Regions from separate parts of the Bacillus sp. FSL K6-6540 genome, predicted to be linked through region 2. Evidence: predicted binding sites of a transcription regulator. Region 2 holds the regulator's gene; each other region holds the start of a gene.

Region 1 (3,280 bases), 3.7 Mb from region 2:
TCCTGTTTTTGGATGAGGTGCACCGGTTCAACAGCTCCAGACAGGATGCGCTGCTGCCTGCCGTGGAGAACGGCACGATCATATTTATCGGCGCGACGACCGAGAACCCCTTTCATTACGTCAACGGAGCTTTAATGAGCCGCTCCACCTTGTTTCAGCTTCAGCCGCTGACCAAGGACCATTCCATGATTGCGATGCGGCGCGCGCTGATCGATCAAGACAAGGGTCTTGGATTCATGGATCTCAAGGCAGATGAGGAAGCGCTGGAGCACATTGCAGCCATGGCGAACGGGGATATCCGGCGTGCACTCAATGCGCTGGAGCTGGCAGCGATGACGACGCCTCCGGATTCCACCGGTACGGTTCATATTACGCTCGAGGTGGCCGAGGAATCGATTCGCCGACCTACCGTGCGTGCGGACGAGTCCACGCAGTACGATGTGCTGTCCGCCTTTCACAAGAGCATTCGGGGCTCCAGCGATGCGGCGCTGTTCTGGTTTTTGTATGCGGTCGAAAAGCTCGGCATGGACCCGATGGTGTTCATCCGCCGCCTGATTGCTGCCAGCAGCGAGGATATCGGGCTTGCCAATCCCCAAGCCATGGTGCAGGCGGTAAGCGCATTGGATGCCTACCGGAACAACGGCTGGCCGGAAGCCAAGCTGAACATCGCTCAGGCGATCCTGTTCGCCGTGGAGAGCCCGAAATCCGATGGCGTTGTATCCGCCATATCCCGCGCGATGTCCGCCATGGATGAAGTGAAATCGGCGGAGGTTCCGCTGCATCTGCGCGATGCGCATTACTCGGGGGCGGTTAAGCTGGGACATGTCGGCTACAAGTACCCGCACGATTATCCGGGCCATTACGTGAAGCAGGAGTATTTGCCGAAGGAGCTCTCCCGCCGGGTGTTCTATCAGGCCACGGAGCAGGGGAACGAAGCCAAGATCGCCCACAACCAGCGATTACGACGCGAAGAATAGGGTCGTACGGCGATAACGGGATTTACGGCCGCTAGCTTAATTAAATGGAGGAAATGAATGATGAGAACAGGGAAACAACGGTTTGTCATCCTGCTGCTGTCCGCCGGCCTTATGCTGAGCGGCTGTTCGGGAAAAAGCGCCCAGGAGCAGGTCGCAGGTGGACAGGCAGCCGAGGCGGCGCATGAGCACGGACATCAGACGCAGTTGTCCAACGGGGATATCCAGGAGGCGACGTCTTCGATCGATGAGCTGCCGACCTTTTTGAAGAGCCAGACCAGCGAGCTCCAAACGATTTATGCTTTGTCCGCGCAGGTGAGTGATGTCCTGAAATACATTCCTTGTTACTGCGGCTGCGGGGAAAGTGCCGGTCATGAGAGCAACCTGAACTGTTTTATCGATGAGATTCAGGAGGACGGCACCGTGGTATGGGACGATCATGGCACCCGTTGCGGGGTGTGCCTGGACATTGCCGTGGAATCTGCCAAAATGAGCAGCGAGGGCAAGAGCCTGACGGAGATTCGGACCGCAATCGATGAGAAATACAGCACAGGTTATGCTAAGCCGACACCAACCCCGATGCCGCCTGCAGAAAGTTAATCCTGCTGAGGCTAAACAAGAAGGTACCCGATGTGATCAATGGATCACTCGAGTGCCTTTTTTCTGTTGGGATTCATCTCCTTTATGGACGTTATCAGGAATCGCTGATTCGCTTCATAGGATCAATAGGCGTGATCTATCTCACAGCGTTAAACTATATATGGATGTAAATTGATTAAACGAAACTATATATAGTGTGTTAATGATCTGAGAAGAAGGGGTTGATCGATTTCATGAAAGTCATGAAGAGAGACGGATGCCTGGTCAATTTTGAGATAAGCCGGATTGTAAAGGCGGTGGATAAAGCTTTTATAGCAGTTGAGGGAGTGTCCCGCAAGGAGGCTTCCCTGCAGCTTGGCGAGGAGGTTGCCCGCGCCACCGCGGGGATGGAGCAGGTGAGTGTGGAGGAAATTCAGGATATCGTTGTCGAACAATTGCAAAGCACAGGTTATGCAGAGGCCGCCGCAGCTTATCAACATTACAGGGAAGCCCGTGACCTGGAGCGGATGCGGAGGGGAGAGCTCTACAAGATCAGCAGGGATGTGATTGGGGTAACGAATCTGGATCTGCTGCGGGAGAACGCGAATCTGAACGGGGAATCCTTCAGTGGAAAAATGAGTCGGATCGGCTCCGAGTACGCCAAATGGATGGCAAGCAAATTTATCCTGCCCGGAGAGCTCATGAGAGCCGTCAGGGATGGTTATGTGTACGTGCACGACCTGGACCAGTATGCACTCGGAACGACGAACTGTATTTTCATCCCGTTTGACCGTCTATTGGCCAAGGGCTTCAATACCGGTAACGGATCGGTCAGGCCGCCGCAAAGCATCATGACCGCGATGGCGCTGGTGGCCATCATCTTTCAATCCCAGCAGAACAGTCAATTCGGCGGCGTGTCCGGAAATAAAATCGACTGGGATCTGGCCCCTTATGTCGGCAAATCGTTTCGCCGGCATTTTCGGAAAGGGCTGGCCTACTTCGGAGAAGCGGGGCTGGGAGAGGATCGGCCGTATGAACGAGCTCTTGAGGATCACGAAATATACATAGACAATGAGCAGCTGAAGGACACATATCCGCGAATATACCATTATGCCTATAATGAAACGGTGAATGAAGCCAAGCAGGCCGCGGAATCCTTGATCCATAATTTGAATACGATGAGCAGCCGGGCCGGCGGACAAATTCCTTTCACTTCGTTGAATTACGGCATGTGCACGTCAACCGAAGGAAGGCTGGTGTCCCACGCCCTGCTGGATGCCACAATGAAGGGGCTCGGCGGGGGAGAGACGCCGATATTTCCGCAGCATATTTTCCAGTGCAAGCAGGGGGTCAACCAGGCGGAAGGGGAGCCCAATTACGATCTGTTCCTGAAAGCCGTTGAGTGCTCCAGCCGCAGGCTCTACCCGAACTTTGTCAACGTGGATGCGTCGTTTAATCTAGTCTACTATAAGCCGGACGAGCCAGACACGATTATTGCCACCATGGGCTGCAGGACACGGACGATTTCAGACCGGTTCGGGCGAAACCGCCTAAGCGGAAAAGGCAACTTGTCCTTTAATACGATCAATCTGGTTCGCCTCGGCATCGAGCATGGCATCATCGAAGGCAAGCGGGATATGCCCGACCTGAGCCTTTTCTACGAGCAGCTGAATCAGTATATGACGATTGCGGTAGAGGGTTTGATTCACCGCTACGAGCTGCAGGCG
Region 2 (3,280 bases):
ATAATGAAGCTGTTATGAGGTGAAGTCATGAATATCGGTTTAACCGGAGGAATTGCAACAGGCAAAAGCACCGTGTCCTCCATGTTGGCCATGAAGGGAGCGCTTCTCGTCGATGCGGATATCATCGCCCGGGAAGTGATGCTCCCGGGTCATCCGGTGCTGGGTAAAGTGACCGAACATTTTGGACAAGCGATCCTGTTTGAAGACGGTACGTTGAATCGAAAGAAGCTCGGGGAGATGATTTTCCATCATCCGGAGCAGAGGGCGGCATTGAATGAGATTACGCATCCGGCAATCCGGCAGGAAATCCGGGAACGGACGGAGGCGTATGAACGGCAGCATCCCGACCGGCTCGTGGTAGCGGATATTCCATTGCTGCTGGAGGCAAGGGAAGCCTATCCTTATCTGAAGCAGATCGCTGTTGTCTATGTCCCGCGCGAGCTGCAGCTTGCGCGTTTGATGGAGCGGGACGCTCTTACCCGGGTAGCGGCAGAGGCGCGTCTTAGCAGCCAGATGGACATTGAGCAGAAGAAGCTTCGAGCGGATATCCTGATCGATAACAGCGGCACGTTGGCCGAAACGCAGCAGCAGGTGGACAACCTGTGGAACAGGTTGGTTCAGTTATGAAGTGGCTTCGTAAAAAAAGGGTGCTGCTCCTGCTGTTTGTTTCTTTTGTAGCGCTGCTGTTCCTAAGCTCCAATTGGATGACCCTGCTGTATCCGATCCATTATAAGGATGAGATCCGCAAACATGCCGCATATTATGAGGTCGATCCGTTTCTGGTGGCCTCGATCATCCGGGTGGAAACGAATTTCAAGCCGGGCAAGGAATCCAAGAAGGGCGCGCTGGGCATTATGCAGCTGATGCCGGATACGGCGAACTGGGCGATGGAAATGGCCAAGCTCCCGTCGGTGAACCTGCTGAGCGTAAAGAATGAAGTGGATGCGAACATCCAGCTGGGCACCTGGTACATTCAGAATCTGCACAAGGAAATGGACGGCAATCCGATTGCCGCCATCGCCGCTTATAACGCGGGCCCGGGGAACGTCAAGAATTGGATCAACAAGGGCATGTGGGACGGAACCTATGAGAACGTGAAGAGTATACCCATCGGGGAAACCCGGCATTATGTACAGCGCGTGATTTATTATTATAATCAATATACGGATGTGTATAAGGGCGGCTTCTAAAGAAAAAAAGAGCGCTGGACAGGCTCTTACATCGAGCCGCCAACACTCCTTTTTTAAGGAAGAATCAATTATTGACCGGAGTATTGACCAGCCAATTGTTGCTCGGCCAGGGTTACAAGACGCTTTGTGATGTATCCCCCGATCGAACCGTTCTCATAGGAAGTCATGTTACCTTGGTATCCGTCTTGTGGAATGGAGATACCAAGTTCTTGAGCTACCTCGTACTTCAGTTGCTCAAGAGCAGCGTTTGCGCGAGGAACAACCAGGTTGTTGGAGTTGTTGTTGCTTTGTGCCATGTTAAGTTCACCTCCTTGGGTTGGTAAAAGTATTATGTCTCGGGTCTCGCATTTTCATAACATAAAAGACAAAAGTTTTGCTGGTAAATTTTTCTGACGCCCATTAAGGGCGAATCACGCTGAATACAAAGGAAGTGAAGACAACTTATGAAGTGTCCATATTGCAGTTATGCCGGAACGAAAGTGCTGGATTCCAGGCCTGCCAACGAGAATAAATCCATCCGCCGCCGCAGGGAATGCGAGCAGTGCAGCAAGAGATTCACAACCTTTGAAATGGTGGAGGAAACGCCGCTGATCGTCGTGAAAAAGGACGGAAGCCGCGAAGAGTTCAGCCGGGAGAAGGTGCTCCGCGGTTTGATAAGGGCATGCGAGAAGCGTCCGGTATCCGTGGACCAGCTGGATATGATCGTATCGGATGTCGAGAAGGCGCTGCGCAATACCGCGGCGGCGGAAGTGGAGAGCCGCCAGATCGGGGAGCTTCTGATGGAGCGGTTATATCCGGTCGACGAGGTGGCTTACGTTCGGTTTGCGTCCGTGTACCGGCAGTTCAAGGATATCAATATGTTCATGAAGGAACTGAAAAGCCTGCTGTCCAAGGATACGGACGTCCAGGAGCTGTAAGAGCGCCACGGTTCTTAAATGACCCTGGTGCTCTTCCGGCGCTCTCATGGCGCCAAATTCTCATCATCGATAAGTGACATTATATAGAGAAGGAAAAAAGGCACTGCGCATTATCAAAAAAGTTCTGAAAAAGTGTTGACATGCCTGCTGATTTTTTATATGATATAGAAGTCGCTTACGGGGCCTTAGCTCAGCTGGGAGAGCGCATCGCTGGCAGCGATGAGGTCAGGGGTTCGATCCCCCTAGGCTCCATACGAAGAAAAACCCTTGAGAAATCAAGGGTTTTTTTGTTTTTTTAATAACTTTTTAATACTTCCCAGAAAATTTAATTATAACATGAGCGTAAATAAAGGAAGTACAACGCATCGTTGATTGTTCTTACTTTATTGTATCGCCTGTAACAGAAGTAGGGGCGGCATCTGTCGCTCGATTTGCCTTAAATCCGGAAGAGAGCAGCAAGACCAAAAATCCACCGGCGACGCCCCACAAAATCAAGGCGTTTGAGTGAGCTGCGTCCAGTCCGCCGAAGTACATTACTTCCCGTAGCCCTCCTGCCGCGAACCGCAGTGGCGTCCACGAATAGATCCAATCTCGCGTCGTCTGCGACAAGAACTCCGGAGCCATGTTCAGGAGCGGCACGGAGAAGAACATCAGCAGTACGAGCAGCGGTATTGCACGGAATCCGATCCAATTCAGCAAGGAAGATTGCAACAAGAAGAACGCCGATCCAGCCAACCATAAGAACAACCACGTCTCCCCCGCGTTCGCCAGTTCCATGCCGTACCACGACGAAGCCATCCATATGGTGAAGCACGAGGCTATGCCGACGATCGCAAGCCCCCCGATAGCTTGCAGCGCGCTGACTGTCCATCTCCTTGAACCCGCAGCGACCGCCTTCTGGCTAGCCAGGAGCAAGACGACTCCGGTCACCATGCTGCCGATCCATATAATCTGGGTAAACAAACCCGGCGCATTCCCCGCCGCATGATTCACTCCCGGTGGATGCACGACTTCCTCCTGAACGTTCACCGGTATCATTAAAGCTTTAGCCTTTTCAATGGGAATTTGCTCCGTTTGCTGTCCGATCTGCCCAAGCAGCTGCTGCAACAGTTCCCCATTGATCATGTTCATCGCTTGCCCCATTGCCTGTCTTACGACCATCGAGGCTTGGGT
Region 3 (3,280 bases), 430 kb from region 2:
CTGTTACAGCCACGCTTGCAGCAGCCGGCTCCACGCTCGCCGTTTCCTCAGCGGCTTGGCCTGCCGCGCTTTGCTCCAGCGCCGCTTCCGCGGTAGAAGCTGTTGTCGCTTCGGCGGCTTTGTCTTCTTTTTTCTCCGTCTGCAAGACCTGCACGTCGCGGCTGCCGTCGCGGTAGATTGTAACGCCTTTGCATCCCAGATCGAATGCCAGCTCATACAGGCGTTTCGTATCTTCAACCGTGAAGTCGGACGGACAGTTCGCCGTCTTCGAGATGGAGCTGTCCACCCAGCGCTGAATCGCCGCCTGCACGCGGATGTGATCCTCGGCGGAGAGACTCATCGCGGTGACGTAATAGTCCGGAAGCTCTTCGCCCGGATGGCTGTCCAGCCAATCCTGAGCAATCGGCACGAACTGCTCGTCGAAGCCGAGACGGCTTTGACGGAAGTATTTGAAGGCAAAGTACGGCTCGATGCCCGTCGAAGTTCCAACCATCGTACCCGTGCTTCCCGTCGGCGCTTGGGTAATGACGGTAACGTTGCGGGCCCCTTTTTTGCGGACCGCTTCGGCAACTTCCGGATACACCTCGGCCATATTTTTCATGAAGCCGCTTTGCAGATACAGTTCGGCATTGAATGCCTGGAACGAGCCCTTCTCCTCGGCAATATCCGCGGATGCAAGATACGCTTCGCGCGCGATGAAGCCATACAGCTTATCCAGGAACTCCAGCGATTCCGGGCTGCCGTAACGGATGTTCAGCTTGATCATCAGCTCGGCCAGACCCATCGTTCCGAGGCCTACGCGGCGCTCTTTTTTCTGGTTCAATTCGTTTTCTTCGAAATGGTAAGGCGTCCGGTCGATGACATTATCCAGGAAACGCACGGAGTAACGCGTCGTCGTAGCCAGCTCATCCCATGCGACGTCATGATTCGCTTCATCGTAGAACTTCGACAGGTTCATCGCGGACAGGTTGCATACGCCCCAGCCCGGAAGTCCCTGCTCGCCGCAAGGGTTGGTACAGATGATCGGGTTGAAATACCAGCTGTTGGACATCTGGTTGTAGTATTCCATGAAGACGACGCCCGGCTCTGCCGATTTCCATGCGGACTCGATAATGGTGTGCCATACCTCGCGTGCTTTAACCGTTTTATATGGAATGATGCGGCGTCCGGCTTTCTTCCATTTATCCAAATCGCCGTCCCACAGCTCATCGTAATCGGGATCGGTGGTATCCGGGAACACGAGCTCCCAGTCCAGGTCTTCCTTCACGGCTTTCATGAAATCGTTGCTGACGCATACCGACAGGTTCGCGTTCGTGACTTGTCCCATCGTCTGCTTCACCGTAATGAAATCCTCCACGTCCGGGTGCCAATCGTTCATCATCAGCATGAGCGCGCCGCGGCGGCTTCCGCCCTGCTCGATCAGGCCTGTCGTATAACTGAACAATCCGCCCCACGATACCGCACCGCTGGAGGATCCGTTCACGCCTCTCACGATCGCGCGCCGAGGACGAAGGGAAGACAAGTTGATGCCGACACCGCCGCCGCGCGCCATGATCTCGGTCATCTCGCTCAGGGTTTCCATGATGCCGCCCCGGCTGTCCTTCGGGGAAGGAATGACGTAACAGTTGAACAGCGTCAATTCATCGCTTGCACCCGCTCCGGCAGCAATCCGTCCGCCCGGGACCAGCTTCCAATCATCCAGAATCTCGCGGAATTTCCCGCGCCACTCTTCCTGCAGTTCCGGCGTTGCCTCAACCGATGACATGGCGGCCGCGAGTCGATCCCACATTTCTTCCGGCGTTTTCTCGATGGTTAACGTCAGCTTCTCCACATCCGACTCCACAAGCTCGCCCTTCCGTGTCTTCACGGTGACCTTGCGGCCTTCGCGTTTCACGATTTCGCCAACTTCCTTGGTCGGAAATTTAGGATCATCCTTTGTCAGCACGAGCACCACGTCGCCGACCTTGGCGTTGTTGGTGTCCGCATCCTTCCAGGCATACCGGTCCAAAAAGATCTTCTCGCTTAAACCTTCCAGCCGCTGATTCTGCATCGTACTCAAGTGCAACTACCTCCTATATAAGATATAAAATTTAAAAGATTCCCAAGTATGTGCTCACCAACAACATAACCTGTTATGTAGCCGGTCAAACATCCAAAACCACTATACACACCACATATAGTGCTATTTATTCATTATACTACACTATATATAGGTTAACTATGCCGATAATATGAAAATTAAGCCGACAGTTCCAAGCTCCCGCGCGCAAGCTTCCGCTTTCTTCCTCTCGCTCTCTTTTTCGCTGATCCCTATGAAAAAAAAGGATGAAAATATCCAATTCCAGCAGCCGTGCGCTCTATAAGGTATTCCGCGGCTGCCGAATCCGTGCAAGGTTATGAAGACTTCTTTTTTCGTCCATACTACATATACACCGCTGGCCCGGAATCTTTCATCACAGGAGGAGATCGACATGAACCAACAGCCATCTGCCGACTCAGGCATGATTTTCGACCCGCGCCTTCCCGTTCCATTGCAGATCGACCGTTCTTGGTTTGACGATCTCTCTGGCCGACTGGACAAAGGAGGCCCTTGGGGTGACTATCGTCTGGCCCAGCTTGCCGTTGAGGGCGAGAAATCGCGCCTCGTTACAAGCTTTGAAGAACTGCAGTGCCTCAAGCACCTTGGCGGTTTATCCCCGCTCCCCCATCAGACCGATACCGCAAGACGCGTTTTGTTCGAGATGTCGGGCAGAGCCATTTTGGCGGATGAGGTGGGACTTGGCAAGACGATTGAAGCCGGTCTTATTTTAAAAGAATACATCGTGCGCGGACTGGTATCCAAAGTGCTGATTCTCGTACCTGCTTCCCTGGTTCTGCAATGGGTCCGCGAGCTGAACTCCAAGTTCGGCATTCCCGCGGTCGCGCAGAAAAAAGCATACTCCTGGGGCAATGACATCGTTGTCGCCTCCATGGACACGGCCAAGCGCGATCCGCATCAGGAGATTCTGCTGAACCAGGAATACGACATGCTCATCATCGATGAAGCGCACAAGCTCAAGAACAAGAAAACATCCAATTATCAATTCATCCAAAAGCTGCGCAAAAAATACTGTCTCCTGCTCACCGCCACGCCGGTGCAGAACGACCTCAGCGAGCTCTTCAATCTCATCACGCTGCTGAAACCGGGCCAGCTTGGCGGCCAGGGACAGTTTGCCGCTAATTTTGTCGTGGATAAACGAAGACCGAAGAACCAGGACCAGCTCAAGGATGAGCTGTCCAA

The links. The regulator NrdR, encoded in region 2, represses ribonucleotide reductase genes. The targets are predictions, from matches to a motif close to AACACNATATATNGTGTT.
Region 1: the regulator NrdR is predicted to act here: its motif matches at 1,756-1,773, upstream of MHH82_RS08045 (anaerobic ribonucleoside triphosphate reductase).
Region 3: the regulator NrdR is predicted to act here: its motif matches at 2,167-2,184, upstream of MHH82_RS22985 (adenosylcobalamin-dependent ribonucleoside-diphosphate reductase).

Annotation. Positions count from the first base shown of each region.
Region 1 covers NZ_JBBOXH010000001.1:1,859,393-1,862,672, forward strand. The annotation lists gene MHH82_RS08035 (replication-associated recombination protein A) at 1-977, shown strand, start outside; gene MHH82_RS08040 (PCYCGC domain-containing protein) at 1,035-1,574, shown strand; gene MHH82_RS08045 (anaerobic ribonucleoside triphosphate reductase) at 1,808-3,280, shown strand, end outside.
Region 2 covers NZ_JBBOXH010000001.1:5,595,301-5,598,580, reverse strand. The annotation lists gene MHH82_RS24825 (MntP/YtaF family protein) at 1-18, shown strand, start outside; gene coaE (dephospho-CoA kinase) at 28-627, shown strand; gene MHH82_RS24815 (lytic transglycosylase domain-containing protein) at 624-1,190, shown strand; gene MHH82_RS24810 (alpha/beta-type small acid-soluble spore protein) at 1,259-1,486, opposite strand; gene nrdR (transcriptional regulator NrdR) at 1,634-2,107, shown strand; tRNA gene MHH82_RS24800 (tRNA-Ala) at 2,287-2,359, shown strand; gene MHH82_RS24795 (YhgE/Pip domain-containing protein) at 2,486-3,280, opposite strand, start outside.
Region 3 covers NZ_JBBOXH010000001.1:5,165,215-5,168,494, forward strand. The annotation lists gene MHH82_RS22985 (adenosylcobalamin-dependent ribonucleoside-diphosphate reductase) at 1-2,050, opposite strand, end outside; gene MHH82_RS22990 (DEAD/DEAH box helicase) at 2,472-3,280, shown strand, end outside.